Regions from separate parts of the Lentibacillus daqui genome, predicted to be linked through region 2. Evidence: a T-box and tRNA genes for the amino acid it is inferred to sense, from the RefSeq annotation. Region 2 holds a T-box; the other holds one or more tRNA genes.
The links. The T-box of region 2 lies ahead of proS (proline--tRNA ligase). A T-box ahead of a tRNA ligase gene usually reads a tRNA of that ligase, here a tRNA-Pro.

Region 1 (17,053 bases), 390 kb from region 2:
ACAAGCAATTTAATCTCAAAGACTTTGAGCTGTCACAAAACTATGTGAACTTCTGGGATAAATTTGAAAAAGCAAACTATTTCTATGAAAATATTTTGGAAACAGCTGATCAACCGCTTGAGGGTAGATTGGTAGCTTGGTTGCTGACAACACCGCAACAAGACGGTGGACAGTGGGATATGTTTGTTTCACTAATTGAAAAATACGGTGTAGTGCCTAAAAAGGTGATGCCAGAAACATTTCATAGCAGAAAATCGAGCGAATTAAATCATCTGTTGAATGCAAAATTACGCAAAGACGCGATCCAACTCCGCAAATTACAGCAAGAAGGAAAAGATAACTTGCAGCAGGTAAAAGCCGATATGCTCTCTGAAGTGTATAAACTGCTTGTTTACGCACTGGGCGAACCACCAAAAACATTTGATTTTGAATATCGGGATGAAGCGGAGGTCTTTCATCGGGAACAAGATTTAACACCGCAGACATTTTTCCAAAAATATGTTGACGTTGATTTAAACGACTACGTGAGCATTATACATGCACCAACACAAGATAAACCTTATGGAAAAACCTACACGGTACAATATTTGGGAAATGTAGTTGGAGGTACGCCGATCAAATATCTAAATGTCGATATGGAGACATTGAAAAACCTCGCTATTCAGCAAATAAAAGATAAGGAAAGCGTCTGGTTCGGCTGTGATGTTGGGCAGGATTCCAATCGTAAAGACGGTGTCATGGATACGGCTTTGTACGATTATGAAAAAGCTTTGGGCTATTCTACAAAGATGTCCAAAGCCGAGCGTCTTGATTACCATGATGGAATGCTAACACATGCGATGGTGCTGACAGGTGTCAACCTTGTAGATGACAAACCTAACCGATGGAAGGTTGAAAACAGCTGGGGAGAAAAGGTAGGCAACAAGGGTTATTTCGTAATGAGTGATGATTGGATGGATGAGTATACCTATCAAGTTGTTATTAACAAGAAATTCCTTTCAGACCAGCTAAAAAATGCCTGGGAGCAAGAACCAATCGTATTAGAGCCGTGGGATCCGATGGGTTCATTGGCTTTGATGAAATAAACATACCATTTCGAGAATGAAAATTAGTGTAGTGGGGATTTATCACGCATTAACGGGCTGTAATAATACCCCCGCCTCTAAGCGTGAGTAAACATAAAACGTGAAAGGTAAACAGTCCGTATATTCCTGATTGCACGATGAAGTTTCACTTTATGCAAAAAAAGCTGGCAAGTATTCTATCGTTGCCGGCCTTTTTTGTATGGATCAATATGGTAAGGGTAATGGTAAAGCAACTTCAATAAATGCAGAAAAAATATTTTTTATTGTTGTACTAGCCCAGTTCCATTGAATGCCTGGAACCTCACGTATAAGTAATATTTTTGTCGGTAACTATAACTTTTTTGATGTATTATGAAAAAACGCTTGTTCTTATTTTTCTTTTCTGATATATTAAAAATAGATTTAGAACCTTGGCCTCCTACTTCATACCCTCGTAAAGGAAGTGCTGTATTGACAGTAACCACAGTAGTAAAAGAAGAATCCCCCGGCTACACCAGACATGACCAACTATTCAAACAATTAATCAACACATTTTTTGAAGAATTTTTGGAAGCATTTTTTCCTGACATTCATCACAATATTGATTTTCATTCGATCCAACCTTATCCGCAAGAAGTTTACACAGATCTAATCCAAGGGAATACAAGAAGACTGGATATTATCGTTGAAACGAAACTAAAGAGTACAGATACCGTCATTATCGTTCACATTGAACCGCAAAACGAAAAACAAGATAATTTTCATGAGCGGATGTTTCGTTATTTCAGTTTGATGTATAATAAATACCAGAAGCCTATTGTACCGATAGCCATATTTAGTTATAGCGAAAAGTGGGAACGTGATGAATATACGATGGAATTTCCGTTTGCCCATGTGTTAACGTTTCAATATTTGACGCTACACTTGCGTAAAAAGAACTGGAGAGACTATATCAAGTCTGACAATCCAGCAGCCGCGGCATTATTGAGTAAAATGGGTTATAAAAAGGAAGAAAAAGTACAGGTGAAAATCGAGTTTTTACGAATGATGACCCGAATGGAATTGGACCCGGCACGTGAGAGATTAATTTATGGCTTTTTCGAGACCTATTTAATACTGTCTGAAAAGGAGGAAGAAGAAATGGCGAAGGAAATCAAACAGTTGCCTGATGCGGAAAAAATAATGGAGTTACCGATTTCGTATGAAGAGCGTGGAATTGAGAAAGGGAAAGAAATTGGCAAAGAAATTAGAACCAAAGAAGTAGCACGTGAGATGTTGAAAAAAGGGATGTCCATTGAACTGATTGCTGAAGTGACCCGCTTGTCTGAACAGGAGATTAAGCAATTGTAAAAATTGTCGGATTGAATGTGATGGATCCAAAACATGAAGGCTAAGTTTTTGGATCCATCTTTTTTAAACCATTGGAACACTTGATGAAACCTGGTTGTCTAGGGGATACGGTGATTAAACACTATCCTCGTTTCTGCTTTTGGTTTTCCATTTTGAAACGTGCTCTCAAATCACATGCAATCTCTGGATTTATGTCGTTATTTTAATTTAGAGTCGAGATACTTAGGTGTATATCAAAACTTAAGTAATACCTAAGCATGCAAGTTGACATTTTTCATCATTCGTATTAATATTTTCTTTGTTGAAATCAATGCTTCTGATGCTGCGAAAGTAGTTCAGTTGGTAGAACATCACCTTCCCAAGGTGAGGGTCGCGGGTTCGAATCCCGTCTTTCGCTCCAAGTGCGGGAAGTGGCTCAGCTTGGTAGAGCGCCACGTTCGGGACGTGGAGGTCGCAGGTTCAAGTCCTGTCTTCCCGATTATTATAAAAAAATAAGGGGCCTTAGCTCAGCTGGGAGAGCGCCTGCTTTGCACGCAGGAGGTCAGCGGTTCGATCCCGCTAGGCTCCATCGATGAAAAGACGAAGGTGATATACTATCCTTCGTCGTTTTACCTTTATAAGTTTGCTGATTCTGCTTTCATTTGCTTTTGAGTCTTTAATGTTTTCCAAGCAACATTTTTTCATAATCTAAGGTTAGACTTCAATGGAAATGTAGCATCTGCACTTCATGTCTATTAAAGTGTACTACCTTTAGTGAAGAAGACCACCGCATGATTTGGAACGGATAAGACATAAAGCCGATGGGAAAGTTGAACGCTAGGGCATAAGGTCAATCTGATATGAAGGGAAATCACTTGAGTAGCTGATTATATTCCATAAGCATTGTCGGAAAAAGTCAGGACAAGAAAATCACCTTCCTGCCCCTAGTGTATCGCTCCACCTATTTCCCGAATATCCTCTTTTTCATTTGCGGCGGTGACGGCAGCAATTTCCAACCCACGGACAATCGTCTCCAGACTTAAACTTGGTGCATCTTTATCAGCGGTTTGTACTGGAATAAAGGGAATATGGATAAAGCCTCCACGTATTTTCGGAGCTTCCGTTGCCAGATAGTTCATCAATCCATAAAAAAGATGGTTGCAAACAAAAGTGCCGGCTGTATTGGAAACAGCTGCTGGAATAGCTGCTTCTCGCATGTCGCGAACGATCCGTTTGATCGGTAATGTAGACCAATAGGCCACAGGACCATCCTCGACGATTTGTTCATCTATTGGTTGTTTTTGCCTATTATCTGGAATACGCGCATCGTCGACATTGATAGCAACCCTCTCCATGGTGATTTGTGTACGGCCGCCAGCTTGTCCCACGCAAATAACGACATCAGGTTTATGTGTGTCAATAGCTTTTTTTACTGCATCAATTGATTCATGAAATACAGTGGGAACCTCTTGGGTAATAATCTCCAAACCCCCACTCAATATCTTTCCTTCCAATTGTTTCACTGCTTCAAGTGCAGGATTTATTTTATCATCGCCAAATGGATCGAACCCTGTTAGTAATACTTTTTTTACCATTGAAAAATACTCCTATCTTATTAATAAATACATCAGAATAATATTGAAACCGAGAACAATGAGTGCGGTTGGGGCTTGTACACGGATGACATGATTTTTATCCTTCAAGTCTAACAACGCTGCTGGAACAATATTGAAATTCGCTGCCATTGGCGTCATTAGTGTTCCGCAATAACCGGCAAACATTGCAATTGCCGCTATCTGGTTTGGATTCGCGTTAAAATTATTGATCAAAAATGGAATTGCTACCCCTGCTGCCATAACTGGAAACGCTGCAAAGGCATTTCCCATTACAAGCGTAAATAACGCCATCCCGATAAGAAAAACAAATACACCCCAGAATAATGAATGTTCAGGAATAACTTTGGTAACTACATCCGAAACAACTTCTCCAACTCCAGCCTTGTTAAATATAGTTCCTAACGTTGCTAGTAGTTGTGGCAATACTACCGCCCAGCCAATCGCCTCCAGAAGTCGTCGCGATTCTTTTATGGTTGTTCGTGGCGTACTTTTTGTTAACGCCATCGCGGTAATAATGGCGATGATACAAGCCAATCCTAATGCCACCAGTGTCGGGTTTTCCGGATCAAATAATACCATCGAATTAATTTTTATTCCGCCTAATAGTTTTGAACCTATTACCGTTAAAATCGGAATTAGTAACGCTGGCAAAAATAGTAGATTTCCTAAACGTTTGCGGCTAGTTTCTCTTTCCTGCTCAGTCGCTTCACCGTATTCACCTTTACGAAGCCCACCCATACCAACGATAATGACCATAATAATGACCAATACACCGATATAAAAGGGGGGTATCACTTTTCCGAATAATAGTGTAATGGCGTAAATAAAGTAGAACAACCCAGATTGGATTCTGTGAGTATTTGCTTTATCCATAAACGTATAAAATGAACAGCATAAACCTATGATTCCCATTATAATATAGATGAATTCAACCGAAAAGATCATGCACTCACATCCTTATTGTTGTTCCGTTTCGGATTTTTGCATTTTTAGGACTAAATTTCTGTTTCAGTTTTTTATCAAATCGATGAAGTCGAATCGAATGGACAATAAATGCAAAAATTGCTGTTGGAATGCCCCAGAGTGCCATCATAATTGGGTCTGAATCAATCCCATTTTGGTCAAAGAATCCTTTCATTAAAAGAATTCCACCGACTGCCACGAAAATATCCTCTCCAAAGAATAATCCAATATTATCAGCTGCTGCGGCATGGGCTCGAATGTCTTCTTTGTCCTTTTTAGGAATTTTTCCGTATTTTGCTTCTGCAGCTCCTTCAGCCATCGGAGAAATTAATGGCCGGACTGTTTGAGGATGTCCACCAATACTATTAAGACCGAGCGCAGCACCGATTTCACGAATGAGTAGATAAATATTGATAATACGCCCCGCAGTAGCAGCCTTGATTTTTGATACAAGTTTTGCCGCCTGGTTTTGTAGCCCGCTTTTTTCTAATAGCCCAATGACTGGTAGTGTAACGATTAATATCGACATATAACGATTCGTTGTAAATGCTTCACCGAACTGCGTAATAATGTCCGTGATTGATAATCCGCCAATAAGGCCTGTAATTAATCCTGAGACAGTTACTACAACCAATGAATTCAAACGGAACGCAAATCCTATCACAATTAAGGCAACTCCAATTAATACCATATAAAACCCGCTTTCTTAACGTAATTTTTTTGAAAAGTTTTATCTTATTCTACTATAATTCAACAATTACGACAAGAGTAAGAAAATGGTATTTATATAGAGCCTTCTTAAACGATTGTCTACTCAATAAAAAAGAAGAGTATTTACACAATGAAACAAACAATGAGGGTTCTTAGCTTCAGTGGGGTTAATGTGGAGCATGCAAAATAAGGGGTGTAATATGTCTTTAATTACTAGCGTGATAAAAAGGAAAAACAATGAATTTTTCATTTCAAAGTAACGTTAAGTGTCATATAATATCTTTGCAATCAACACTTTAAAAAATGGGGCGGAGAAACTATTCTCCGCCCCAAAACGTTATTCTTTATGTTTTTTTTCGTGATTTCCCCGTGCCTTTTTATATAGTTTTCCAGGTGCTTCGGAAGTTTTTCCGATTACGTCATTAGCTTTTCCGGCTGCACCCTTTAGAATTCGGCCAGAGGCATCGGTTGCTTTCCCGACAAGGCCACCTTCTCCGGAAACGGTTTTGATGATACGTCCAGCTGAATCAACAGTATTACCGAAGAGGTCTGTTGCTTCCTTGGAAGTGCTCTTAATGAAGTTATCTTTCTTTTGATTTTGATGTTTCTCATGCTTTTCGTCACTCATGATGTATCATCTCCTTATAGAGGTTCTTTAACAAGACTATGCAAAAACCTACAATAAAATTACAGTGAATTTAGGGTTAATATGAGGATAGGCTAGGATGGCTAAAAACAGGTATGGGATAAGGGAATATTCATAAGAATTAATGAAAATTGAATATGGGAGAAGGACAAGTCTGTAGATTGCTAGTTTAAAATTGGTCGTTAATGGATATACCATGCATAAATAAGGTTGTTCGTGAATAGTAAAAATGCCATTTTACCTATTGTGTTGAAGGGAAATATTTTTTAACGAGGATTTTTGATAGTATCAGCGGACAAGAGACTATGGTTATTACACGGGGTACATAGTGTTCTGAAACATTGAAATTCAGGCAATCCAACAGAAAAGAGGTAGTATAAATGAAGGCATATCAAATTAAAATCGAACTAATTGGCACTGACCCGTCAATTTGGCGTCGCGTTATTATGCCAGCGGATGCAACATTTAAGCGGCTGCATGATGTGATCCAAACAGTAACAAATTTTCATGGATACCATTTATATGCATTTGATTTGCCACAGGAAAATATAAGTGTGACCAACGATGAGGAAGCTTATCAGGAGCATAAGCATTTTATGAATAATCGGAAGGAAATCGAATTAAAGATGTATGAGAATGCTTCTCCTGAAAACATGGAGTTTGTGGATATGCAACTGGAAAACTTAAAAACAGTAGTCCGCAAGCCTTCAGGAATCAAAATTGATAAGTATTTGGAGAAATACAAGGAACTACCTTATCTTTATGACTACGGTGATGGTTGGCAATTTATTATTACACTGGAGAAAATTTTAGAAGATTACAAGTATGGGTATCCAATTCTGATCGATGGAGCGGAAACTGCACCTCCAGAAGATGTTGGTGGAATTCCTGGATATGAGGATTTTATTGAAGCTTATCGAAATGAAACCCATCCGGACCATAAGGATATGAAAGAATGGGCTAATGAACAGTTTTTCCGAGAATATGATCCGGAGTTTATCAATTACATGCTTAAGTCTATTAAATATAAGAAAAGTAAATAAACGATTGGTTTCCTGTCTTGCCGGTTTGGGTGAGACAGGGGATCCTTCTTCTTGGCTCACTTAATGTGTTTTCCTTCTCCCCATTTATAATATTTAAATAAGCCACTGAAACTAATTAGTGGCTTTTTGTGTCAATGGAGCCGGGGTAAAATTTCTAATTCAAGTCCACTTTTACCAAAAGCTAGGTTACATGCAATAGCTTTGTTTTGATAAACGTATACAACAGTGAAAGAAAAATACCAATCATTAATCCAACAAAAATATCAATCATTAATGTAGCGAGAAACGTTGAAAGCATAATGATCGCCAAGAAAGGCGCGTGTTTCAGATAATAACGCATATCCTTAACATTAATCAGGTTGGTGACTGCAACAATAATGACGGCAGCGAGTGTTGCTTTTGGTAAAAAATAAAATAGAGGAGTTAAATAAAGCAGTGTGATCAAGACAAATGCTGCCGCAACAAATAAAGAAAAATTGCTTTTAGCCCCTGATTGATGATTAACCGCTGTTCGCGAAATCGCTCCTGCCACTGGAATGGCACCAACAATGGAACTGGTTAGATTAGCTAGTCCCAACCCCAGCAATTCCTGATTCGGGTTCAGTTGTTCATTTTTCTTTGCAGCCAGTGTTTTGGCAACCGAATAGGATTCAGCGAACGAAATAAAACCAATCATGAAAGCAATTGGAAGTAATGATAAGAATGTATCAAATGTTGGAAGTTGCAAAGAAATACTTGGTAACCCCCGTGGGATGCCTCCAATGATTTGGACTCCTCTTTGCTCTAAATGGAAAAAATAGACGATAATGATTGATGCTACGATAACGATTAGTGGCCCTAGTGATGTATGAAATTTGGTTTTTAAAATGATCAGTAACCATAGACTGCTAAATCCAAGAATCACTGTGAAAATATTTACTTGGTGCAGGTGATAAGTGATTTCAAGAAGGTAATCGGCAATATTTTGAAATGATGCCAAGCTGACCCCCATAATTGCCGGAATTTGGGTTATCGCAATAATAACAGCGGCGGCTGACGTAAATCCACTGATTACAGCGGGTGAAATATAATCAAAAAAGGAACCAAACTTAATGAGACTCAACATCAGTTGCACCACGCCAACGATTAAGGTCAACAGAATGATTAGGGTGAAAAAATGTGACGAATGGGGCTTTACAAGTGCCGCAATACCTGTAAAGGCTAACAGGGATGCAATTGAGACCGGACCTACACTTAAATATCTTGAGTTACCAAATAAGGCATAAATTAAGACAGGGAAAATAGCAGCGAATAAACCAAAAACTACTGGCACACCGGCGATGACAGCATAGGCCATACTTTGCGGAATTAATAAAAAGGCAACCACCATCCCAGCGGTAAGATCATTTGGTAAATAGGAAAGATGATAATGGACAAGTTGTTTTAGTCCGGGCATTATTTTAAAAATCATGGGAAAAGCCTCCGAATAGTACAGGTATACTTGTACATTATTCTATTTATTAATAAATTATGACGCCGGCGAACAAAGACTTCACTGGTGATATCATCTACGGCATGTACTCCACAGTTTCTATTTGAATACTACCCAATGATTGCACATTACCCTTAAAAACGATAAAATATAAAAATAATCTGTTGTATCGGAGGTAGGATTGATGGGAGAAAAGATCAATGTAGGAATTGTAGGTTACGGTAATTTGGGAAAAGGTGCAGAAATGGCAATTGGACAACAGCCAGACATGGAGCTTGTCGCTATTTTTACCCGAAGAGACCCACAAACATTAAAAGTGAATGATCCAAACGTAAAGGTTTTACATATTGACGACGCGAAGGAATACCAGGAGCAAATTGATGTCATGATTTTGTGTGGCGGTTCCGCTACGGATTTACCTGAACAGGTTCCTGCTTTTGCAAAGATGTTTAATACGGTAGATAGTTTTGATACACATGCTAAAATTCCGGAATACTTTGCATCGGTGGATAAAGTTGCACAGGCAAGCGGAACAACCAGTATCATTTCGGTTGGCTGGGATCCAGGATTGTTTTCCATTAATCGCGTGATGTCTGAAGCAGTGTTGGCGCAGGGTAAAACATACACATTTTGGGGTAAAGGCTTGAGCCAGGGACATTCCGATGCAGTAAGAAGGATTGATGGCGTGAAGAATGGTGTACAATATACCATACCTTCAGAAAAAGTAATGGAACAAGTCAGAAATGGGGAAAATCCGGAGGCATCCAATAGCGATCGTCACACAAGGACATGCTATATTGTCCCAGAGGAAGGGGCAGATACAGCACGAATTGAGCAGGAAATTAAAACAATGCCGAACTATTTTGACGAATATGAGACAACCGTACACTTTATTACCGAGGAAGAATTGAAGCGGGATCATTCTGCCATGCCTCATGGTGGTTTTGTCATCCGGAGTGGACAAACCGGTGACGGCAACAATCAGATCGTTGAATTCAGTTTGAAGCTGGACAGCAATCCCGGGTTTACCTCAAGCGTGCTGGTAGCATATGCCCGAGCCGCCCATCGCTTAAATAAAGACGGGCAACACGGAGCGAAAACGGTGTATGATGTCGCACCAGGTTACATTTCACCGAAGACGCCGGAAGAATTACGCAAGGACTATTTATAAAACACTTAACACTTAAAAAGCCACTGACGATCAGTGGCTTTTTATTTGAGCACGTTCGTTCAACCAAAATGAACGATTTTGTTTAGAAAAAAGACCGTGGATTTTAGCTGCCGGGAAAGTCAACATTCGTTTCATCGGCTTTATCTATTTATATAAAGAATACCCTATCGATTTTGTTAGCAAAGTAGTGGACTCAATATGCGTGTGTCTCGAAATCTTTTAATAGTCTTTTTCCAAACACTCCAGCATACAATAAAAATGTTGCTTGTTTGCATTTGCAAAACGGCGGGAAACAACAAGGTAAAAGCGAAGCCAATTGTTTAGTCATTGGTTTACATTTGTATTTTTAAAAAGGAGGATGTTTCATTGGGGATTATTAATTTGGATGTGGCGAAAGACTTGATTGCTGGAGCAGAGGAAGAGGCTAAGAAGATCGGAGTACAAATGGTAATTACGGTGCTAGACGAGGACGGAAATCTGGTGGCAACCCATCGCATGGATGACGCTTGGCTTGCAAGTATAGACATTGCCCACAATAAAGCATGGACATCCGTTGCATTGAAGATGCCTAGCGGGGATTTGGCTGAGGCGACCGTTCCAAATGCTGAACTTTACGGGATTAATACAACTAACAATGGCCGGATTGTCGTGTTTGGTGGTGGTTTTCCTTTGGTGAAGGATGACAAAGTAGTTGGTGCTGTCGGTGTTAGTGGAAGTTCGGTGGCAAATGATGTCCAAGTTTCTGAGGCAGCAGTTAAAGTGTTTAACGAAAAATTTAACGCTTAGCATATAACCTTAGAACGCTAATATCAATGAGATTCAGTCAAACATCAACTGCAATCTGGAACCGGTAATCAAAACATTCATTTAAAAGGGATCCCGCTGTAAAATGGTGGGATCCTTTTGTATGTTATCCGAATAATAACATACGATTACATTCAACTAAGTAATATATGTTCTAATTATTAAAAATCCCTGGTGAACCAATTTTTTGCTCTGTTTTAAGGGTGTTATAGTAGAAAGATAGTAATTGATAGAAACCATTGACACGATCTGTGGTTTGGTATAGCTTGTAAATAACAACATGTAAACGGTGCATTTAACAAGGAGCTGAATATAGATGAAAATAAGCAAAGTAGATGTGTTTCAAATAGAATTACCACTAAAAGAGCCATTCATTATTTCATATACGTCCTTCGATGTGATGCCGGCAATCATTATTCGGATTGAAACGGATGAAGGGATTGTTGGTTTTGGGGAGAGTGTACCCGATGAACATGTCACAGGGGAATCAGTACATAGCGTTTTTGCGGCATTAAAGCATCAGTTGGTCCCCGCCCTGTTAGGAAAAGATCCTGGAAATATTCAGGACATCCATGCAATGATGGATCGGGAATTGGTACGTAATGGGGCTGCAAAAGCTGCGGTTGATATTGCCTGCTACGATATTTTAGGAAAATACAGCAACCTGCCAGTTTATACATTGCTTGGTGGCAGAAAAGAACAACAACCAGTCATCCCAAAAGTATTAAGTATTCTGGAACCAGAAGTACTTGCTGAACAAGCGAAGGCTGCGGTTGCAGAAGGTTATCAAGAAATTAAGATGAAACTCGGAATTGACCATACTAAAGATATTGCGCGAGTACAGGCTGTTCGTCAAGCTGTTGGGGACCGGGTGAAAATTCGTGTTGATGTCAATCAGGGCTGGCAAAGTGTACAGGTTGCCAAGGAGATGATCCGGCAACTGGAACCATTTCATGTTTCTTGGGTGGAACAACCGATTGCCCAGGAAAGCTTGTCCATGTTCAAGGAATTAAAGGAGGCAAGTTCCATTCCATTAATGGCTGATGAAAGTTTAGTAACCTCACAGGATTTGCGCACCCTTGTCGAACATCGGGCGGTGGATTATATCAATATTAAGCTGATGAAAAGTGGCGGCATTTATCCATCATACAAGCTTGCTACACAGGCAGACTTGTTTGGTATTAAGTGTCAAATCGGATCCATGGTTGAGTCCAGCATTGGATCAGCGGCAGGATTCCACGTTGCCTTATCTAAGCAAAATATTGTCTCAACCGAACTGTCCGGCCCAACTAAATTTTCAACCGATGTCGGTAATCTAGGCTATACCTTGCCACACGTGAATATAACTGATCAGCCAGGCCTGGGCATCACGGTGGACATGAACGCATTACAACAACTAGCCGTAAAACACAAAGAACTTAGCTAAAAGCTGGATACAAGTTATTTCGGCGAACTAGCTGGAGGCGCTGATAAAAGTGGTAAAATCGCCGATAAAGGAGCTGAAACCGCTGATAAAAGAGCTAAAACCGCTGATAAAAGCAGGAAAATCGCTGATAGAGGTTTTCCCACAATCAAGAACATCATTTGTTAATGGGATAGATACCAGTCAACCCTAACATATGAAAGAATGACTAACTAACCGGCTCTGGAAATGTTGATTGGAGGCAACACGATGCAAAAACAAGAATTACAGGCATTATGGCAACATTTGCATGAAAACGCAGAAGTAAGTTTAAAAGAAGTAAACACATCCAATTATTTGATGAACCACTTTAAAAATGCTGGATTTCAACCAGTTGCATTTCAGTTTATTCCCGGTTTCTATGTGGAAGTTGGCAACGGGCAGCCAAAAATAGGCTTGCGCGCCGATATGGATGCACTTCTGCAAGAAGTCAATGGCAAGTTACAAGCGAATCATTCATGTGGTCACGACGCGCATATGACGATTGTGACTGGTGTTATGCATCGGTTAAAGGGTATGGAGGATCAGCTGAAAGGAACGGTACGGGCAATTTTTCAGCCAGCTGAGGAACAGGGAAATGGTGCGGTTCGGGTCGTCAATGAGGGTGTTGTGGATGATTTGGATTATTTATTTGGTGTCCATGTGCGCCCCTATAGTGAGATCGATTTTCCGGATTGCGCGCCAGGTATTCAACACGGCGCGTGTCTATTTGTCAAAGGGAAGATTAAAGGTGTGGATCACCATGGAGCACGTCCACACGAAGGGGTCAATGCCGTAGAAGTGGGAACAGCAATCGTGCAACAGCTGCAACATATTCATACCGCTCCACAAATACCGGCGACAATTAAAATGACCAATTTTCATGCAGGCAATGATAATTTAAACATTATTCCGGGGGAAGCAACATTCGGCCTTGATGTACGTGCCCAAACCAATGATGTAATGGATAAAATGAAAGAAAAAATTCAAACCATCTGCAGTCATCTGTCATCCATTTATGATGTGTCAATTGAGATTTCGCTGGATGATGATGTTCCGGCAGCGATTATTAATCAAGAGGCAGAAGACATCATGCATCACGCGATTGTGGAAAGTTTAGGAAAACAACACACCCAACCAACGATTATTACACCAGGTTCAGATGATTTTCACTATTATACGTTAATGCGGCCGAACATCAAGGCGACCATGTTGGCACTTGGAGCAGACGTCACCCCGGGTCTTCACCACCCACAAATGACCTTTAATAAAGAAGCGATCGAAAACGGAATTAATATTTTGGTCGAAGCTTGCATAGAAGCATAGGGACGGTTTCTAAGTCTGTCCCTCTTTTTTATGAAGAGGAAAACAGCGGAACAACCGGATTAAATTACATTACCGAAAAAATGAATCGCCGTAAAAAGTGCAGAAACCGCCGATAAAAATAGATAAATCGCCGTAAAAATAGTGAAAACCGCTGTAAAAACTGCCAAACCTGCCGTAAAATATTTCATCATTTCATGTAGCAGGGTAAGTTCGCAAAGTAAGAAGAGAAATTTGCTGATCGTTATTTTTCCAGTAGTCTATTAACCATCCTTATCCTACCTACAACCTTCGCATATTTTCTTCGGACAGGACATAGATATGAATTGGTATGATGATTGGATAACTTATATAAAACCTCGTCTCATCAACATAGCAAATTTTCCTAACCAATCGTACTTGCATTATAATCATGGACAACGAAAAAAAGGAGCTGAATGGATTGGGTTTGTCGATTGAACAAATTTTGACAAGCAAAGGCATTCAAATTGGGGAGGGACATGTAAACGTGTTAGAATCCCGCTGGCAGGCATTAGAGGAATTAAAGGGAAATTTGGAAAACGCCAAGATAGACGATGCAGACATTGCGGTGCGGAATATCCCAGGAGGTGATCACGTTGAGTAATTCGTTGATCACGAAATCAGTTGAAGAACTGGCACCACTACTTGAAACAAGGGTGATTTCCTCGGTTGAACTAACTAAAGCTGTATTGGATCATGCGGAGACAAAAAACAAGGAGATTAATGCTTACATTAGTTTTTCGCGAAAAGAAGCGGTAGAAGCTGCTGAAAAGGCGGACAAAGAAATACGGATTGGCCATTATCGTGGGATGTATCATGGAATTCCCATGGCCATTAAAGATAACTTGTACATTAAAAATGATGTTACAACGATAGGTTCGAAAATCCACCAAAACTTTGTCCCGGACTATGATGCGACTGTTGTAAAAAAGTTGAGAGAGGCCGGAGCGGTTTTGACTGGAAAATTGAACATGCATGAATATGCTTGGGGTGCGACCACCAACAACCCACATTTTGGACCAACCAGGAACCCGCGAAATTTACAGCATATTCCTGGAGGTTCAAGTGGTGGATCTGGTGCTGCAGTTGCTGCTGATATGAGCGCTGCTTCGTTAGGCACGGATACAGCCGGTTCCATTCGTATTCCTTCATCAGCTTGTGGTATTGTCGGCTTAAAACCCACATACGGACTGGTCAGTAAGTATGGTTGTTTTCCATTATCTTGGTCACTTGATCATATCGGACCGATGACAAAAACGGTCAAAGATGCTGCGGGATTACTCGAAGTCATCGCCGGTTTTGATAAAAATGATTCGACTGTGTTAAATGTTCCTGTTGAAAATTATACCAAACAACTGACCGGTAATGTGAAAGATCTGGTTATCGGTGTAAATGAGGAATATTTTTTCCATCAGGTAGATGCAGAAATTGAAGCATTGGTTCGAAAAAATATTCAAAGGCTGGTTGATCAAGGGGCAAAAGTCGTCGAGATAAAAATACCCACCCTCCAATACAGTGAATGGGCAGAAATGATAACGGCTTTAACAGAGGCATCGACTGTTCATCATCGAAATCTAATAGAGCGTCCAGATGATTTTGGTGATGATGTCCGGCTGTTATTCGAACTTGGAGAAATACCGTCAGCAGTTGATTATCTTCAGGCACAGCAAGTAAGACGACAATTGAAACAAGATTTCCAAAAGGCTTTTGAAAAAGTCGATGTCCTCATTTTCCCAACGCTACCCATGTTACCGCCAAAAATTGGGGAGGATGATGCAGAAATTAATGGAAGAAGAGTAGACCTCATGGACAATATCGTGCGCTTTACCGGACCAGGGAACCTAACTGGGCTGCCTGCGCTCTCCGTACCATGTGGCTATAAAAGTGAATTACCAGTCGGCCTGCAAATTATGGGACCGGCATTCAAAGAAGGGCTTGTATTAAATGTTGGTTATGCTTTGGAGCAGGGATAGAAGAAAGGGAAATGGATCCGACGCAGCAGAATTTCTCAAAATACTGGTTAAATATATCGAATCACCTTATCTATTGGTCCTTTAACAGGAATGTCGATCCATGTTTACAGCACAATTTGCAGTCCCAACTGTTGGTTGTGCTGTATTTTAATGCTTGGATTTGTGATGGGGGTTGTTGAAAAATGATGTAAAATGAAATAAAAATTCAATTTATATAATATTTTTGTTTGATATTGAAATTTAATTTCACATGTTGTAAAATAATTATGAAAGGGTTTTCAAATGTAATATTTAGCAGTAAAAAATGCTATGAGTAAAGGGGGGGGATTTATTGCTTGGATTTTCCGTTTTTCTTACTGAAGATTGGTCACCGGAAAAGGAAGATTATGTAAAACGCATGGTCGATATCGGGTTTGAAGGAGTTTTTACATCACTGCACATCCCTGAAGATGACGTCTCCAGATACAAGGAGCGCTTGAATTCTCTGTTGGAGATAGTCAAGGCAAGGAAGCTGAAGCTGATGATCGATATTTCAGGTGATGCATTAGAGCAGATTGGACTTTCCTTAAACAATCCCAAGGAAATTTTTGAAAGTGGTATCACGGGTTTGCGAATGGACGACGGCATTCATGTGGAAACAATGGCGAATGTATCGCGCTATCTTACTGTTGGATTAAATGCCAGCACATTAACGGAAGCCGATTACGAACAACTCGTTGCAAACGAAGCGGATTTTAGTAATATCGAGGCTTGGCATAATTATTATCCGAGACCAGATACAGGTTTGGATGAAAACTGGTTTGATGAAAAAAATACCTGGTTAAAGAATAAGCGCTTAAAAATAGCTGCATTTGCTCCTGGGGATGGGAGGTTACGTTTACCGTTATATGAAACATTGCCAACACTAGAAATTCATCGGTGCCAAAATCCATTTTCTTCTTCGTTGTCGCTTATGCAGGACTATATGATAGATGATGTGTATATTGGTGATCCAGGCCTGACAAATAAAACTAGTCAACAATTTGCTGAATATCTTCAACATAAGATCTTGTTAATGCACGCAACGTCTGTTCATCGGAAATGGGATTCATACATTTATAAAGACCACCAAAATCGATTGGATGTTGCGAGAGATGTTATCCGTAGCGCACATTCAAGGGCTGCTCATAAAAATGATACCATTCAGCCTGAAAATACGGTGTTACGCAAAAAAGGGAGCATTACTATCGATAATAATCGATATAAGCGATATAAAGGGGAACTACAAGTTGTAAAACAGGAACTGTCACCTGATGAAAAAGTGAATGTGATAGGACAAATTGTCTATAAAGATTTGCCATTACTTGATTTTATCCAGGGTGGCATGACGTTTAAGATAACCGATAACAAGGAGGCTACATAATGGATTTAGACAAACTGACGACAGAACAACGCAACAACAACACGATGAACCTAGATACGTTATCGACAATGGATG
Region 2 (17,053 bases):
AATCATATGTGTCGGCTTCTACTGTATATTCCTCGTAATCACTATTATCCGTGACTTCCTTTAACGCATCTCCATCAATATCAAGTAATTTTACTTCTTTTGTCGACGCTTGCAATTCATCGGTGGAAGAAGAAGGAATACCGACCACTTCAATGGAAGCATCAATTGTGCCATTTTGCAATTTATCCTTTGCATCACCAAAGCCTTCTTCAAACGCCTCATAGTCGCCATCTTCAATACCATAGGCCTTTAAAACCAGCTCGGCAGCCGCACGTGTCGCGCCACCTGGAGGGCCAACTGCAATCTTTTTGCCTTTCAGATCAGCAATCGAGTCAACTCCAGCAGATTCCATTGTCGCAACCTGGATGGCTTCCGGATAAAGAGCGCCAAGTACAACAACATCATCCATATCCTTTCCTTCAAATTCACCAGTTTTATTGATTACATCAAACATGGTCGTATTCTGAGCGATACCTAGTTGGAAGTCACCTGATTGAATTTTGGCAACATTCTCCACAGACGCCCCTGATTCAACCGAACTTATATCTAACCCATCTACATCAATATTTTTCTTCCAAAGTGTTGCCATTTCACCGCCAAGTGGATAATAAACACCACCAACGCTCCCGGTTCCCAGTGTCAGGCTGGTTTTTTCTTCTTTTTTTCCACCACTGTCGGAGCTGGAGCTGGAACCTTTTCCACTCTCACCGCAGGCGGTTAAGATCATACCAGCAGCAAAAATAAGAACAGCTAGCAACAATACCTTCTTTCTCACGTGAATTCCCCCTTATTTTTTATTTAAAGCTCATTATCTTATACTCTTATATAATGCGCTTTATGATAAAAATAGTTTTCTAATTTGAAAACGCTTTAGTACATTTTACCTTCTTTTTGGATTATAATCAAGTATTAGGAAAATTCCAATCCAAGCAAAAAAAGTAGACCTACACTAGTAAACTGCTACATGTAGTGACTTCTTTTTCCACAAAATCCTTGACCCCAAAACTGTTACGGGAAACATGTAATTCCATAAAGCATATAATGGGGTGAAAAAGATTACAAATATTAATTCATCCATTAGAGTATGTTCAAAAAATCTGGAACTTTTTATCCTTTTGAACACGCACTAGTAGGAATATATGCAAAAATAAAGTAAGATGGTGACAGGAGTATTTGACAAGTCTCGTGGGTTTAAAAGATAAAAGTAATTCAAAAACGTCTAGTTCCAGCAACTGTCTTCACAAGGTTAAATGGTGCCTCAGGCGAACCCCCTATTGTGGTTGCCATTTACCTGTCGAGGTTGATCAAAATGCTTGTGCTTTTTTATATGGGAGGAATAATAGTCGATGGGTGACTTAACAGGCAAACTTTTTCAAAACAAAGGGATAAAAAGAGTAGTTATTTTTGCTCTGATTGTCTTCATTTTATATTTACTTCGAGGAATGATGAATTTAATACTGCTAACGTTTATCTTTACCTTCTTAATGGATCGATTATCCAGTATCATTTTAAAAAAGATCCCGATGAATCGGAGAATTATTATTATCGTACAATATGTTCTGATTGTCGGATTATTGTCTTTTGGAATCGTGAAATATTTACCAATCATCATCTCTGAAATTTCACAGTTAATTAAGCAGTTAACAGACTTCTATACGCAGCCACAGGATAATGTGGTGATTGATTATATTGTGACGTATATTAAGGAAAAGCAAATTGCCGACTACTTTCATCAAGGTGTAACATTTTTATTAGAGTACTTTTCCAATATCGGCAAATTTGGTTTGCAGTTGTTGCTGGCCCTTCTTTTAAGTTTGTTCTATTTATTGGAAAAGGATCGATTAATTGATTTCACAAAAAAATTCAAGGACAGCAAAATAGCTCCTTTTCATGAAGAAATTGAATACTTTAGCAAAAAATTCGCAGCTACCTTTGGAAAAGTGATTGAAGTACAATTTATTATTGCGATTGTCAACACCGTCATCACAACAATTGCCTTATCATTAATGGGTTTTCCACAGTTGTTTGGGTTGGCCATCATGATTTTTTTCCTGGGATTAATACCCGTAGCCGGGGTCATCATTTCACTTATTCCGCTCTGCTTTATTGCATACAGTATCGGCGGGATCATTCAAGTCGTATACATTCTCATTATCGTGGCTGTTGTACACGCATTTGAAGCCTATGTTCTAAATCCGAAATTGATGTCATCGAAAACAAACCTGCCCGTCTTTTATACATTTATTGTATTAATCTTCTCAGAGCACTTCTTTGGTGTGTGGGGGCTCATACTCGGTATCCCATTATTTGTTTTCTTATTGGATGTATTGGATGTCGTAACCATTGGGAAGAAAAACCAAATAAAAGAACAATAAGCTTAACTTTTGGCAAAAAACTCTCAGAATCGCGAAATGTTCTCCATATCTTTTGTTTGATTTCGACCATGCGCACATCCCTTTTAGCCTGATAGTTTGGTGCGAGGCAATGGCAAGTAAGTAATGATAGCTATGCCTCCCCGACTATCATTGTAGCCTGGTCGCGATCGATTTTAAGAAGCCAAAGCCTGATAAGGATAGTGTAAGGGTTTTTTCCGGGTTGATACTTTTGTGAATATAGATGTTTATGTTATCCATCCTTACCTTATGAAAATATCCAGTGTTCTTCGGTTTTCCTGGTACGGCGAGAACCTCTTGAACATTTGGGGCACAGCAAGTTTTTACTTCCAATGTTTTAATTGTTAGGTGACCGCCTTTTGATGCAATCCACTGCCTGGATGCATCATTTAATTTTACCTCCATCTCTATTCCCCCCCCCTGTTATCATCATACATGAGGATTCAAGGAGTTTCAATTATTACTAAAGTCAAATAATATTGTATTCTCCTTTTTGAACATGCACTTTATCACTGCAGAGACTATTCTCATGGAAAAATGATGTGCTATCATAAAGAAATAGGACAAGGGGGTGTGCGTTTGCTGGATCTATTAGTGACAATGTTGGAGCGAGTCGGGGTTATTATTGCGGTAGCGTTCATTTTGACGCGGTTGAATTTTTTCCGTGCCATGCTCCGTCACGACCGGTTAACATGGAAGCAAAAAGGCTTTGCCATGCTGTTTTTCGGATTTTTTGGTATCATCGGCACGTATTTTGGTGTTGCTTTCGACATCGGTAATTTGAAATTCGCCAGTGTCAATTGGTCCCTGGCAACCGATGAGGCAATTGCCAATTCACGGGTTATCGGTATCGTAATTGCAGGTTTGCTTGGTGGCTGGCGGGTTGGACTTGGTGCGGGACTGATAGCAGGCATACACAGAATGACACTCGGCGGGTTCACTGCACTCTCTTGTAGCACAGCGACTGTTGCATCGGGCTTACTGGCAGGTATCTTTTACCGTCGTGAAAAAGATCTCACACTGCCAATGGCTTTTGTTATCGGTGCTTTAGCTGAAACGATGCAAATGATAATGATCATACTTATCTCCAAACCGTTTGAAAAGGCACTTGCACTTGTCGAAGTGATTGGCTTACCAATGATTGTGGCAAATGGGATTGGTACTGCCATATTCATGCTGATCATCCGCAGCGTCATTAGCGAAGAGGAAAAAGCATCAGCATTACAAGCACAAAAAACACTGAGTATCGCTGAGCAGACGTTACGTTATTTACAACAAGGCATGACCAGGGAATCCGCAAAGGCTGTCTGTCAAATTTTATTCCGAGAAATCCACCCAGCAGCGGTTGCAATTACCGATCACACCCATATTTTGGCACATGTCGGAGTTGCCAATGACCATCACAGAGCAGGCAATCTTTTGCAAACCCATTTAACAAAGCAGGTGATTGAGCATGGCAGGCTTATGGTGGCAGGTAAACAAGCCATCGATTGCAAACAAGATGATTGCCCGCTTGAAGCAGCGATTGTAGCGCCATTGAAGCAACGGGGGGAAACGGTCGGCACATTGAAATTGTACTATCAATCGAAAAAAGAAATAACGGACGTGGAAAAACAGCTGCTCCAAGGCTTGAGTTCGCTACTGAGCAATCAACTGGAGTTAGCGGAAACGGATTATAAGCTAAAACTGGCAAAGGAAGCAGAAATCAAGGCATTGCAGGCACAGATCAGCCCGCATTTTCTATTTAACGCGTTGAATGTCATTATTTCTCTTGTTCGCATCAATCCTGACCAGGCAAGAAAGTTGTTAACATCGCTTTCGACATTCATTCGGCAAAACTTGGAAGGGACTACAGTTGCTTTCGTATCATTGCAACAAGAATTGCTTCATGTCAAAGCATTTTTGGAAATTGAAAAAGCACGGTTTGTAGATAAGCTGCAAATTATTTATGATATTGATGAGACAACAATGAAAGCAAAAATTCCACCACTCACATTACAACCGCTTGTTGAAAATGCTATCAGGCATGGGATTAAAAATATGGATAAAGATTGTCTGGTGACTATATCCATCAAAGACAACGGCGAAGATATCTTAATAAAGGTGATGGACAACGGAGCCGGGATGTCAAAGGAAATGTTGGAAAAAGTCAGCAAGCAATACCTAACTTCCAGCACCTCTACAGGTATGGGACTATACAATGTCAATCGTCGTTTAACGATGACATTTGGTAACGATGTTCGTCTGCATTTTACGAGCAGGCCACATAAAGGAACCACCGTTTATTGCAACATTCCAAGAGAGAAGGTAACATGATGAACGAACCAATCAAAGTACTGATCATTGACGATGAACGATATGCCAGACAGGAACTTGCTTTTTTACTGGAAGCATATGAATTCATTGATGTCATAGGGGAAGCTTCCAATGGCGAAGATGCTGTTGTTAAAGCGTTGCAGTTGCAGCCGGATGTCGTCTTTTTGGATATGGAAATGCCGAAGATCCCGGGGCTGGAAGTTGCAAAATCACTACAGGATATGAAGAAAGTCCCTTTGATCGTGTTCGCGACAGCCTACCCACAATTTGCAGCAAAGGCTTTTCGACTTCCTGCAGTAGATTACCTGCTCAAGCCCTATGATGAATCCGAACTCGCAGAAACTGTGACCAGGATTCAAAACCGCCTGCAACCCGAAACAGCAGAATCATCCCGTTCAAACAGTCTGAAAAAACTTGCCATAGAAGTCGATGGCGAGATAATTTATATGCCAATAGACGAGATATATTATATTTTCCGTGACGAAAAAACAACAAAAATGATTGCCAAAACAGGTGAACTCGATTTGCGGGTACCATTAAAAGATTTGGAAGAAAAGCTGAAGAACTATGCCTTTTTTCGCATTCACAAGAGCTATTTGGTCAATCTTGACTATGTTCATAAGCTGTCCCCCTGGTTCAATGGTGCCTACCAATTGGAAATGGAAAACAGAAAGGAAAAATTGCCCGTCAGCCGAAACTATGTGAAGGCACTTAAAAATCGGCTGGCCCTATAGCTTGATGAAAAGATCATCCCAAAATAGTACACAAAATTGTCAGATCTTCAGATGCATGTTGTATCCATTTGTTTGCATGTTGGCCAGCGTTTTTAACATGTTATGAAAAAGTTGAGCTCAATCTATCAGAATCTTGTATAATGTGTATACGCATACAAACACAAGGACTTTCCTACATTGGGGAAAAGAAGGGAGAGATAACAAAATGAATTCGGTTTCAATCGTGATTGGATCTATTTGTATACTATTGATTGCGTATCGATTATACGGGACTTTTATGGCATCCAGGGTGTTAAAAATAGATGCATATGAGAAGAAAAATGTTCCGACACCATCCCATAAATTAGACGATGGCAGAGATTATGTGCCAACAAATAAATGGGTTACCTTTGGACATCACTTTGCGGCAATAGCTGCGGCTGGTCCGCTGGTTGGGCCAGTTTTGGCAGCACAGTTTGGTTATTTACCATCCTTGTTATGGCTTCTGATTGGTGCAGTCATTGGTGGAGCAGTTCATGACCTTGTTGTCTTATTCTGTTCGATGAGAAGGGACGGTAAATCGTTTTCGGAAGTCGCCAAGGATGAACTTGGTCCTGTTGCAGGCTTTTGTACGGGCATGGCCATGTTATTTATCATAACGATTACAATGGCTGGTCTTTCATTAGTTGTGTTAAATGCACTGGAAAGAAATCCGTGGGGAACTTTTGCAGTAGGCATTACCATCCCTATTGCAATGGGTGTTGGATTATATCATAAGAAAACTGGAAATTTAAAACTTGCCACAATAGTTGGTTTTGCCTTGATTATGCTGGCGGTCATATTTGGACACTATTTAAATGGCACCTGGCTGGGGGATTTGTTAACTTTCGACAGTCAAACGCTAGCAATCATTCTGCCAATCTATGCTTTCTTTGCTGCAGCTTTGCCAGTTTGGCTGTTGTTACAACCACGTGATTATTTGAGTACTTTTATGAAAGTAGGGGTATTTGCAGCACTTATTATTGGGGTTATTGCTATCAATCCTTCCATTAAATTCCCTGCTTTTACCGAGTTTTTAGGCGGCGGTCCAGTCGTTGCCGGTCCGGTCTGGCCGTTTGTTTCAATCACAATCGCCTGTGGTGCAATATCAGGATTTCACGTGTTCGTTGGATCAGGAACAACACCAAAAATGCTCAATCGCTGGAAAGATGCGAAACCAGTTGCATTTGGGGCTATGCTGGTTGAATGTGCAGTAGCATTAATGGCTTTAATTGCAGCAGTTTCGCTAGAGCCGGGAGATTATTTCGCCATCAATTCCACTCCTGATCAATATGCTGAACTCGGAATGCAACATGTTCACTTGTCAGAGCTGGAAAATGAAGTAAACATGGATTTGGAAGGTAGAACCGGCGGAGCAGTTACGCTTGCTGTAGGTATGACATATATTTTTAAAGCAATACCATTTTTTGCAAATATAGCGGCATACTTCTACCAATTTGTCATTTTATTTGAAGCTATATTTATTTTGACCGCTATTGACGCGGGGACACGAACAGCACGTTATCTTATTCAAGATTTTTTGGGCAACTTTATCAAGCCATTGAAAAGGATGGACTCTATTCCGGCCAATGTTGTTGCTAGTGCACTTGCTTGTTTGGTTTGGGGCTATTTGTTATATTCTGGTGACATCAGTTCTGTATGGGCACTGTTCGGTGTGTCGAACCAATTAATGGCATCGATTGGACTGATTATTGGAGCGACAGTTGTTCTTAAAATTGCGGATAAGCGGTGGTATATGCTGACATGTCTCATTCCGCTCGCTTACTTATATGTAACAGTAAATGTAGCGGGGTACTGGATGACCAAAAATGTTTACTTAAATCCTGACGATCCGGGATATAACGTAGTAAACGGTGTCCTATCCATTATTATGCTTATATTGGGTCTGGTTATCATTATTGCAGCGATTAAGAAATGGTCGCAGTTATGGAAAATTCCACAAGCTGAATTAGTAAAGCAATCTGATTCAGAAATTGCTTCATAGTGCGTGTTCAAAAAGGAGGATAAAAAGGACCGAGAAGTTAGGCGGCGTAGCTTTTGGCACCGGAGTGTACATAAAAGGTACATGAGGAGCGGAAAAACAAGCCAACAAGTTCTTCAAATGAAGGCCGACTATTGGGCAATTGTAACGCCACTTTCAGAACCAGAAATTAACGAAGAAGATTCATAAAGACAAATCAGGTGGCAGAAACTTTATGCTTCTGCCGCCTGTACTTGTACCTATACCCAATTGGCACGAAATATTGGTTTTAAAACAATATGACTTTATTTAGAATCTTATCATCATCATTCATGATATTTCTTGTAGCACTTTTAAATTCATTTAATGCTTTACCAACTGATTTCCCCATTATTTCGCGGGCATTTTTTTAAATAACAAAAATAGAAGAGCAAACAAACTCATGTATCCCAAAAGTGGGTACAATACAGTAACTAACTTTCCATACCCCGCCTGACTTACCAGAAATATCACAAATAGGATCATCAAAACAGTGTGATGATAACGGAGACCAAATGTTGCCTCCAATTGCCGACTTATCCCAAAAACGTTTCCGATAACAGAATTGAAGATCTCTCCATAAATGACAAATAAAAACAAGATATGAATAACGGTTCCGAAGCGTATGACAATCTCAGCCATCGGAATCTCGTATAAAAATGTTTCTGGAAAGGCAGATAATGAAAAATGATTCATTAATAATAAGAAGAATAGAACCAGCCCACCTAAAAACCCTCCCCATTTAAGAATACGCTCATCACGAATTTCATTTCCAAGTGGTACAAGCACGACTTGTGCGGTCATGATATTAAATGCAGAATATGTAAAAGGAGAAACCGCCCACGATGAACCTGCCAATGTTTGCTCCGGAATGACCAGCTCCAAAAGCTCATGCGGATGTTGATCAAAAATAGCCAACGCCACAAACAGACTGAAGATAATCATGATCGGAACGGTGTATGCGTTGATTGCAAAAATTCCTTTCAAACCTTTCAATATTACGATATAACAGAGTAAGAGCGTAACAATAATCCCAACTTGAAAAGGAATTCCAAGCTGTTCATGAAAAACAGCCCCAGCACCTGATAACAAGACGGAGGTAACGCAAACAGTAATTATAAAAATGAGTAGATTAACAACTTTACCAATCCTGGCACCAAATAAATATGCATTAAATTCCCGAAATGAATAAGCTTGAATCCTGGCTGAAATGACCATAATCTTCATACCAGCCACCATAAACAAAAATCCGCTCACGGCAATACCCAACGTTCCCAAAACCCCATTTAAACTAAAAAATGTAACGATTTCTTTCCCCGATGAAAAACCTGCACCGACAACTGATCCAACATATGTTGCAGCTAAAATGAATATAGAAACCCGTTGATTCATTATCCATTCACCTCATCATTATTTTTATGATAATGAAGGGAATAAAAGGACAAGCTTTTATTAATCTGACAAAAGTTTGTATTTTTCGGTAACAATATTGTTTTAGCCGACAATATTTGATATGATATGCTAGGATTTTTTCCGTGAAATTTCAACTGGAGGTTATGAAATGTTCAAAAAAAAGGCAGACAAATTTTCGCTCTACCTGGTAGATTTTGCACATCATTTGGACAAGTCAGCGGATTTTTTAGTGAATTACAAGGTGAAAGACCCCCTGACTTTAAAGGAATTCGCTGACACGATCAAACAGTATGAGTCAGAGGCAGACGACAAGGTGCATGAGGTGATCAAGGATTTGAGCCAAGCCTTCATTACGCCGATTGAGCGAGAAGATATCATGCAGCTAACCATGAATTTGGACGATATCATCGATGGTATGGAAGAATTTGCAGCAATGATGGATATCTATCAAATCTTGTCCTCTGATCATTATATAGATCAATTCACAGCCGACGTATCAAAATGCACGAAAGAAATTTTAGCTGCCATGCAATTAATTGCTGACAACAGATTAAAAGATGTTGAACCGCATGCAATTAAAATTAAGGAATATGAAAGTAATTGTGATGATTTATACCGCGCGTCTTTAAGGAATCTTTTCCAATCAGAGAAAGATCCAATCAAAGTGATTCAATACAAAGAATTATATGAAACACTGGAAGAAATTGCTGACTATTGTCAAGATGTAGCTAATATACTCCAAAGTATAATCATGAAAAACGCGTAATTGAGGGATGAATATGGACATTCTATTGATAACCATCATGTTAATCGTAGTTTTTGCTCTTGTGTTTGACTTTATCAACGGATTTCATGATACGGCAAATGCCATTGCTACTTCTGTTTCAACAAAGGCTTTATCACCTAGAAAAGCAGTTATGTTGGCAGCAGTAATGAATTTAATCGGGGCATTAACATTCACTGGAGTTGCCAAGACAATCACTAGTGGTATTACGAACCCGTTTGAACTGGAAAATGGAATGGTTGTAATTTTGGCAGCATTAATCGCCGCAATCGTCTGGAACTTGCTTACCTGGTATTTTGGGATTCCAAGTAGCTCGTCTCATGCGATTATCGGATCAGTTGTCGGGGCGGTTATTGCATCGACAGGATTTGCTGCTATCAACTTTATGGGGCTTACAGAGATTATAACAGCCTTAATAGTTTCGCCGCTTCTTGCTTTTGTTGTTGGGTTCATTGTCTACAAGATTATTAAAGCGATATTTAAGAATAGTAATTTGGCGAAAACAAATAAACGCTTTCGCATTGTACAAATTTTCACAGCTGCCCTGCAGTCGTTTTCCCATGGTACCAATGATGCACAAAAATCGATGGGTATTATTACGATGGCACTGATTGTTGGAGGTATGCATGACTCTATTGCAATCCCGTTTTGGGTGCAGCTTTCCTGTGCCATCGCGATGGGGCTTGGTACATCTGTCGGCGGCTGGCGGATTATTAAAACAGTTGGCGGCAAGATTATGAAGATTCGTCCTGTCAATGGTGTAGCTGCAGATTTAACAGGTGCAGCCGTCATATTCGGGGCAACGGTTATTCATTTGCCCATTAGTACGACACACGTTATTTCTTCTGGAATATTAGGTGTTGGTGCCTCCCATCGTATAAAAGGCGTTAATTGGGGCGTCGGTAAACGAATGGTCATCACCTGGGTTATCACGCTACCGGTTACTGCTACCCTTGCAGGAATATTTTATTTCATTTTGAACTTGTTTTTATAAAAAAAATCGCTTGGTTTCCAACTCTGGTAACCAAGCTTTTTTGATCACATATTATTAATGCTATAAACTAAACAACTTTAACTAAAAAGGCGTCTATATTCGTTCAATCCGCTTCAATTCATAAGACCTACGACGAAGAATGATAATGCATCAAGGGTGTGTGACACATTGCAATTAGCAGGCTACCGTTTATTATTTATTTTCTTCCAAATCAATAAACCGATCAAACAAACCACTCCGACCCCAATAAAGATGTACGTTATGGTTGAATATGCATCCATAAACTGAAGAATGTCTGTCCATGATTCACCCAATACAGCACCTATTAGAATAAGTATAACATTCCATACTACGGTACCAATCATCGTAAACAGCAAGAATAACCAAAATTCCATATGAGACATACCCGCCGGAATCGAAATCAGACTTCGTACCAGCGGAATCATCCTGCAAAATAGTACAGTCCAATAGCCATACCTGTCAAACCACTCGTCCGCTTTACGAATGTCTTCTTTTTTAACCCGAATGATATGCCCCCATCTACCAACTATTTTCTCCATTCGTTCTACATCAATAAGTTTACCAATTCCATAAAGAATGATCGCACCGAGTACCGATCCGGTTGTCGAGGTTATAACAACCCCCATAATGGTCAATGAAGTTGTTGTCGTCATAAACCCGGCAAACGGGAGAATCACCTCTGATGGTATCGGAGGAAATAGATTTTCCAAAGCCATCATGAACAAAATCCCCACATAGCCGAATTGCTCCATTATATCTATTACCCATGTTTGCATGATAAACCTCCATAATGATGGATTGTCCATTATTAATAATACTCTAATAGTATAGTGGATATGTTTGTCTTTTTATAGAGGTAACGCTCTCCCGACTGGCGGGTGAAAAAACCGAGCGACTTGGCAGCGCTCGGTTTTTTCATCTGATTAATATGCCTTTGCCCAATAAACAAGTTCTTTCGCTTCTTTTCCGCAGCAGACGCAAGTATCGGCAACTTTTTCCTGTTCAAATGGAATACAGCGGGAGGTTGCTGATGTTTCTTCTTTAATTTTTTCCTCACATGCGGTATCGCCACACCACATCGCTTTAATAAATCCTGGTTTCTTTTCAAGCGTTTGTGCAAATTCTTCCATGTTCGTTGCTACCGATGTTTCTTCATTACGATGGGTTAATGCCTTATCGTATAACCCTTGCTGAATTTCTTCCAATAATGCCGGCAGTCGGTTCTCCAGTTCATTTAGCGCAACGAATTCCTTTTCACCCGTATCGCGGCGAACAAGAACGACTTGGTCTTTTTCGATATCTTTTGGACCCACCTCAATTCTTACCGGGATCCCTTTCATCTCGGATTCATTAAATTTCCAGCCTGGCGTCTTATCACTGGCATCGATACCAACACGTACGAGATTTTTCAACTGGTCGCGCAAATCATATGCTTTATCCAACACACCTTCTTTATGCTGGGCGATTGGCACGATGATTGCCTGCGTTGGTGCAATTCTTGGTGGAATCACTAGCCCACGGTTATCGCCATGAACCATGATCAATGCGCCCATAATACGGGTGGACATGCCCCATGATGTTTGATGGACAGGCTGCTGGGTTCCCTCTTTATCCAAATAACGAATATCGAATGCTTCGGCAAAACCAGTTCCTAAATAGTGTGATGTTCCCGATTGCAAGGCCTTTCCATCATGCATCAGACTCTCGATTGTTAATGTATATTCAGCTCCGGCAAACTTTTCCATTTCCGTTTTCCGCCCACTGATTACCGGAATTGCCAAATAGTGTTCGCAGACATCCCGATAAATATCGAGCATTCTGGCTGTTTCTTCTTGTGCGTCTTCTGTGGTTGCATGGCATGTATGTCCTTCTTGCCATAAAAATTCCGATGTGCGCAAGAATGGGCGGGTTGTTTTTTCCCAGCGAACGACATTGCTCCATTGGTTATACAGCATTGGCAGATCACGGTAGGAATGAATATTTTTTGCATAATAATCACCGAACAACACTTCTGAAGTCGGACGAACACAAATCCGTTCTTGCAGTTCTTCTTCACCACCATGCGTTACCCACGCCACTTCCGGAGCAAAACCTTCAATATGATCCTTCTCTTTTTGCAGCATACTTTCCGGAATAAATAATGGAAAATAAACATTGGAATGCCCGGTCTCTTTAAATTTCCTATCCAGTTCATCACGAATATTTTCCCAAATAGCAAATCCGTATGGCTTGATAATCATGGTGCCTCTAACTGCCCCATAATCAACAAGCTCAGCCTGTTTCACCACATCCGTATACCACTGGGCGAAATCATCCTCCATTGCCGTTATTCTTTCAACAAATTGTTTATTCTTACCCAATCCAATTCACCTCTTTAAAAAATTTGGGACAACGGGACGGTTCCCTTGTCCCATAAAAAAACCTCGGAGCCCAAATAAGGGACCGAGGTTTGGTGGTACCACCCTTGTTGCAATCAAAAGTACTTTTCCGGCGTCTGATATCCGGCCTCTAACTTCTGTCTTGCCACTTTACTTGATAACGGTTATGAACCGCGCGTATCTTCGCGAACTCAAAAGGCAGGTTCCAATCATGTCTTTGGAAATTCGCACCAGCCATTTCCTCTCTGCTAAAGACATTCGCATTGTACTAGTCCTTGTCAACGTTTCATTTATTGTATGTCTTAATATATATGGATGTAAAGGCAATGTCAAGCCTTTTAATTTATAGCCTTTTGTTAACTGATACACCAATACTAAACGATAAAAATAGGGTCAGACAAGGATCCGATAGATAACTGTTAGTGTGGTGACGTATGAATAGTATTGACAGTTTTGACAATAGAGGAGAAAATTAAAATGTTAATATATTTTTTCATTGACAAGATGGATGATGACCATTCAACAAATGATCCAGATTAGTTAATAAAAAATATTTGTTATTTGACAAAAAATTATGAATCACTCCTTTCAAAATTCTTAAATTGGTAATATTTGAAGGAGAAAAGAAGGGATGAGTTGCTATGAAAGCTGTTATTTTTGACTTTGATGGAACCTTAGCGAATACCTTACCAATTTGTTATTATGCCTTTCAGAATGTCTTCAAGGAATTTGACAATAAAGACCTTTCTCCTGAGGAAATTAAAGCAATGTTTGGACCTTCAGAAACAGGAATTATTAAAGAAAACCTTACAAACTTCAATAAAGAGAAAGCCATTGAATTGTATTATGAAAAGTATTTAGAGAACCACTCTAACTTGGTCAAATATAATGCGGAAATTGATGAAATGATAAAGCATTTACGGGATAATGGTATTAAACTAGGGATAGTTACGGGAAAAGCCAGAAGGAGTTTAGATATTTCATTAAAGGCTCTTCAAATGGATAATTGCTTTGATGTCATCATAACAGGCGATGATGTTATGTGCCCAAAACCTCATCCTGAAGGTGTAATCAAGGCATTATCATTATTAGGTGTGGAAAATAATGAGGCTATGTTTATTGGAGATAGTGATGCAGATATTCAAGCAGGAAAAGAAGCAAATGTACATACGGTAGGGGTTAAGTGGTTGCAAGATTACCAAACTGTTGAATTTGAAATAGAACCCGATTCTTTTTTTAACAGCGTTAATCAGTTTGTTGATTTTATGCAGATATGATTCGCTTATCTTAGATTTATAGACCAAATACTGGTTACCTTGTCTCGTTAATGGGTGCGATTTTTTAAGATCAACAGTAGAAAATGATCAAACCCTGTTATAAAAGTTGCAACATATTTCACAAAGAATAAGAACCCGTTTTGATCAATCATTTTTCAAAACGGGTTCTTATTCTTATCGTTTAGCTTAAGATATAAATTTTCAGTATACTTCTGATCAAACTTTATTCCAACCAACAATTGGATTTCTCACTACCCACTTCCTAGACTGTTCAAGGAATAAAACGCTTGACGTACGCTTGTCATTCCTACATGTTTAGTGCACGAATTTCGCTTTTTTCCGGTAGTAACCCATATTATCAAATGTAACAAAGAAGAAAAAAGAATCGTCCAAGGATTACATGGACTACTTTGAAAAAATAGGCCCTTTAAATTTAATTGAAATCCCTTCCAGCAAAATGGATGGCCTACAAAATGGAGATTATATTTCTATTAACGTAAATGGACCAAACAAGGAAACATATCCAATGAAGAATGAAACAATAACAAGGGTAACTATCTTATCCCCTTAAAAACAATAAACATAGGGTTTTCATCATTTTAAATAACTCACCATTTAATTTTAAATACGAAGGGTAACTAATTGAAGTCTCACAGACCAGTGAGACTTCAATACTTCTTGTTAAAATTAGATAAATAGGAGAAAAAAATATGATACTCTCCCAATGCTACACACGATACCTAGCTAAGTATAATGACGGTAATTGGTTTAGTTAAGCTTCAAGGTTGACTGTAAAGAAACCATGTCATTTATCCAACAATATACGCAACGCAACGCAACAAAACCACAACATTTGTTATTGTCATTGTTTATTTTATTTAAATGACTCTCATTGATGAAGGCTACTGTAAAGACTAACAATTTAAATACCATTACAAATCCACTTCCGTCGCATGATAAATATCCGCTAATCCCTTCAGCTGATCCAATCCCTCCTGTTGCAATTGTTTATCAATAATCAACATCATAATTGCATCTCCGCCAATTTCCGTACGGCCTACTTGCATGGTCGCGATATTGACATTATTTTCTGCCAATAGACTGCCAACCCGTCCGATGGCGCCGGGCTGGTCTTTATGCCGAATAAACACCATATGCCCTTCTGGGACAAGATCCAGGCTGTAATTGTCTACTTTGACGATTCGTGCGCCAAGCCCATTCAGCAATGTTCCGGCTACTTGGCGGGTGCCTGATTTTGTTTGAATCTCCACTTTTAACAAATTGGTAAAACCTTTCGTTGTCGATGTTTTTTGTTCACGGATGGTGATATCTTTTTTTTCTGCCAGATATGCCGCATTTACATCATTAACATGATTACCAAGACGGCGTTTCAGCAGCCCTTTTACTGTATTTCGGGTTAGCGGGCCTACCTCCATATCGGCTAGCTCACCGGCATAGTATACGCGCACCTCCTCAACAGCCTCATCTTCCAGGTGTGCAAGAAATGTCCCCAATTTTTCCGATAAATAAAAGTATGGAGCAATTTTTTTCATCACCTCTTGTGGAACCGATGGCACATTAACTGGATTCTGCGCCAAACCTCCACGTAAAATGGTTACCACATCATGACTCACATCAATGGCAACATTTTTTTGCGCTTCAATTGTACTTGCGCCTAAATGCGGTGTTGCGATCACTTCCGGCAGATCCAGCAATTTATGATGATGGATTGGTTCCTTTTCAAATACATCCAACCCAGCCCCGGCCACTTTTTTGGCAACAATCGCGTTATACAAAGCATCCTCGTCAATGATTCCGCCACGAGCACAATTGACGATTCGCACGCCATCTTTCATCTGCTCAAATGCTTCCTTATTAATAATATGCCTGGTTTCTTTGAGTAATGGCGTGTGGACGGTAATAAAATCGGCAACCTTCAGTACGTCGCCAATCGTGCCATAACCAATACCCAAATTTTCCGCTTTTTCTTCGGTTAAAAATGGATCATAGGCAATGACATTCATGCGTTGGCCTTTTGCTCGAGTTGCCACCTCGGCACCAATTCGGCCCAATCCGATAATTCCCAGTGTCTTTCCTTTCAGCTCCACTCCCACATACGTTTTACGATCCCAGCGATTTTGTTTCAGCGCGTAATAGGCTTGCGGAATGTTTCTTGCCAATGACATCAGCATTGCCATAGTATGCTCAGCAGCTGAGTTGGTATTCCCATCCGGGGCATTCACAACGATCACACCATTTTCTGTCGCAGCCTCCAAATCAATGTTATCAACACCAACTCCAGCGCGGCCGATCACTCTCAAACGTGGTGCATGTTCGATTAATTCTCTTGTTACCTGTGTTTGACTCCGTACCAATAATGCATCAAAGTCAGCTATTCGCTTCAGCAACAATTCATTGGACAAATCAGTCTCCTTGACCACTTCCACATCGTCCGCTTCTCTTAATGGAAAAATACCATCTTCACTTAACGGATCACTAATTAAAATATTATATGTCACGGTTTGCTTCCTCCTGTTGTAAGTAGATTTCCTGTGCCGCCGCTACGCCTTGCCCCAAAGGAATGGATTTCCCAAGCCGCTTCAGACCTATTTCTAACAAACTAACAACCTGTAATACATCCTGTGGTGCACAATATCCCATATGACCAACACGAATGATTTTCCCTTTGAGATGTTGTTGTCCTC

Region 1: it encodes a tRNA-Pro, which carries the amino acid that the T-box ahead of proS (proline--tRNA ligase) is inferred to sense. The anticodon was not compared.

Annotation. Positions count from the first base shown of each region.
Region 1 is NZ_CP114176.1:884,441-901,493, forward strand. It holds gene O2S85_RS04660 (C1 family peptidase) at 1-1,085, shown strand, start outside; gene O2S85_RS04665 (Rpn/YhgA-type helix-turn-helix domain-containing protein) at 1,536-2,414, shown strand; tRNA gene O2S85_RS04670 (tRNA-Gly) at 2,739-2,814, shown strand; tRNA gene O2S85_RS04675 (tRNA-Pro) at 2,819-2,892, shown strand; tRNA gene O2S85_RS04680 (tRNA-Ala) at 2,910-2,982, shown strand; gene pcp (pyroglutamyl-peptidase I) at 3,338-3,988, opposite strand; gene O2S85_RS04690 (DUF979 domain-containing protein) at 4,001-4,954, opposite strand; gene O2S85_RS04695 (DUF969 domain-containing protein) at 4,959-5,663, opposite strand; gene O2S85_RS04700 (hypothetical protein) at 6,021-6,311, opposite strand; gene O2S85_RS04705 (plasmid pRiA4b ORF-3 family protein) at 6,710-7,372, shown strand; gene O2S85_RS04710 (SulP family inorganic anion transporter) at 7,554-8,822, opposite strand; gene O2S85_RS04715 (diaminopimelate dehydrogenase) at 9,028-10,014, shown strand; gene O2S85_RS04720 (GlcG/HbpS family heme-binding protein) at 10,381-10,800, shown strand; gene O2S85_RS04725 (mandelate racemase/muconate lactonizing enzyme family protein) at 11,135-12,244, shown strand; gene O2S85_RS04730 (amidohydrolase) at 12,491-13,585, shown strand; gene O2S85_RS04735 (hypothetical protein) at 13,995-14,207, shown strand; gene O2S85_RS04740 (amidase) at 14,200-15,576, shown strand; gene O2S85_RS04745 (DUF871 domain-containing protein) at 15,908-16,978, shown strand; gene murQ (N-acetylmuramic acid 6-phosphate etherase) at 16,978-17,053, shown strand, end outside.
Region 2 is NZ_CP114176.1:491,117-508,169, reverse strand. It holds gene O2S85_RS02690 (TAXI family TRAP transporter solute-binding subunit) at 1-775, opposite strand, end outside; gene O2S85_RS02685 (AI-2E family transporter) at 1,347-2,375, shown strand; gene O2S85_RS02680 (CC/Se motif family (seleno)protein) at 2,523-2,798, opposite strand; gene O2S85_RS02675 (LytS/YhcK type 5TM receptor domain-containing protein) at 2,967-4,709, shown strand; gene O2S85_RS02670 (LytR/AlgR family response regulator transcription factor) at 4,709-5,443, shown strand; gene O2S85_RS02665 (carbon starvation CstA family protein) at 5,649-7,466, shown strand; gene O2S85_RS02660 (YkvI family membrane protein) at 7,833-8,873, opposite strand; gene O2S85_RS02655 (DUF47 domain-containing protein) at 9,043-9,660, shown strand; gene O2S85_RS02650 (inorganic phosphate transporter) at 9,674-10,672, shown strand; gene O2S85_RS02645 (DedA family protein) at 10,855-11,469, opposite strand; gene proS (proline--tRNA ligase) at 11,617-13,014, opposite strand; T-box leader at 13,128-13,362, opposite strand; gene O2S85_RS02635 (HAD family hydrolase) at 13,713-14,348, shown strand; gene serA (phosphoglycerate dehydrogenase) at 15,281-16,867, opposite strand; gene O2S85_RS02625 (pyridoxal-phosphate-dependent aminotransferase family protein) at 16,857-17,053, opposite strand, start outside.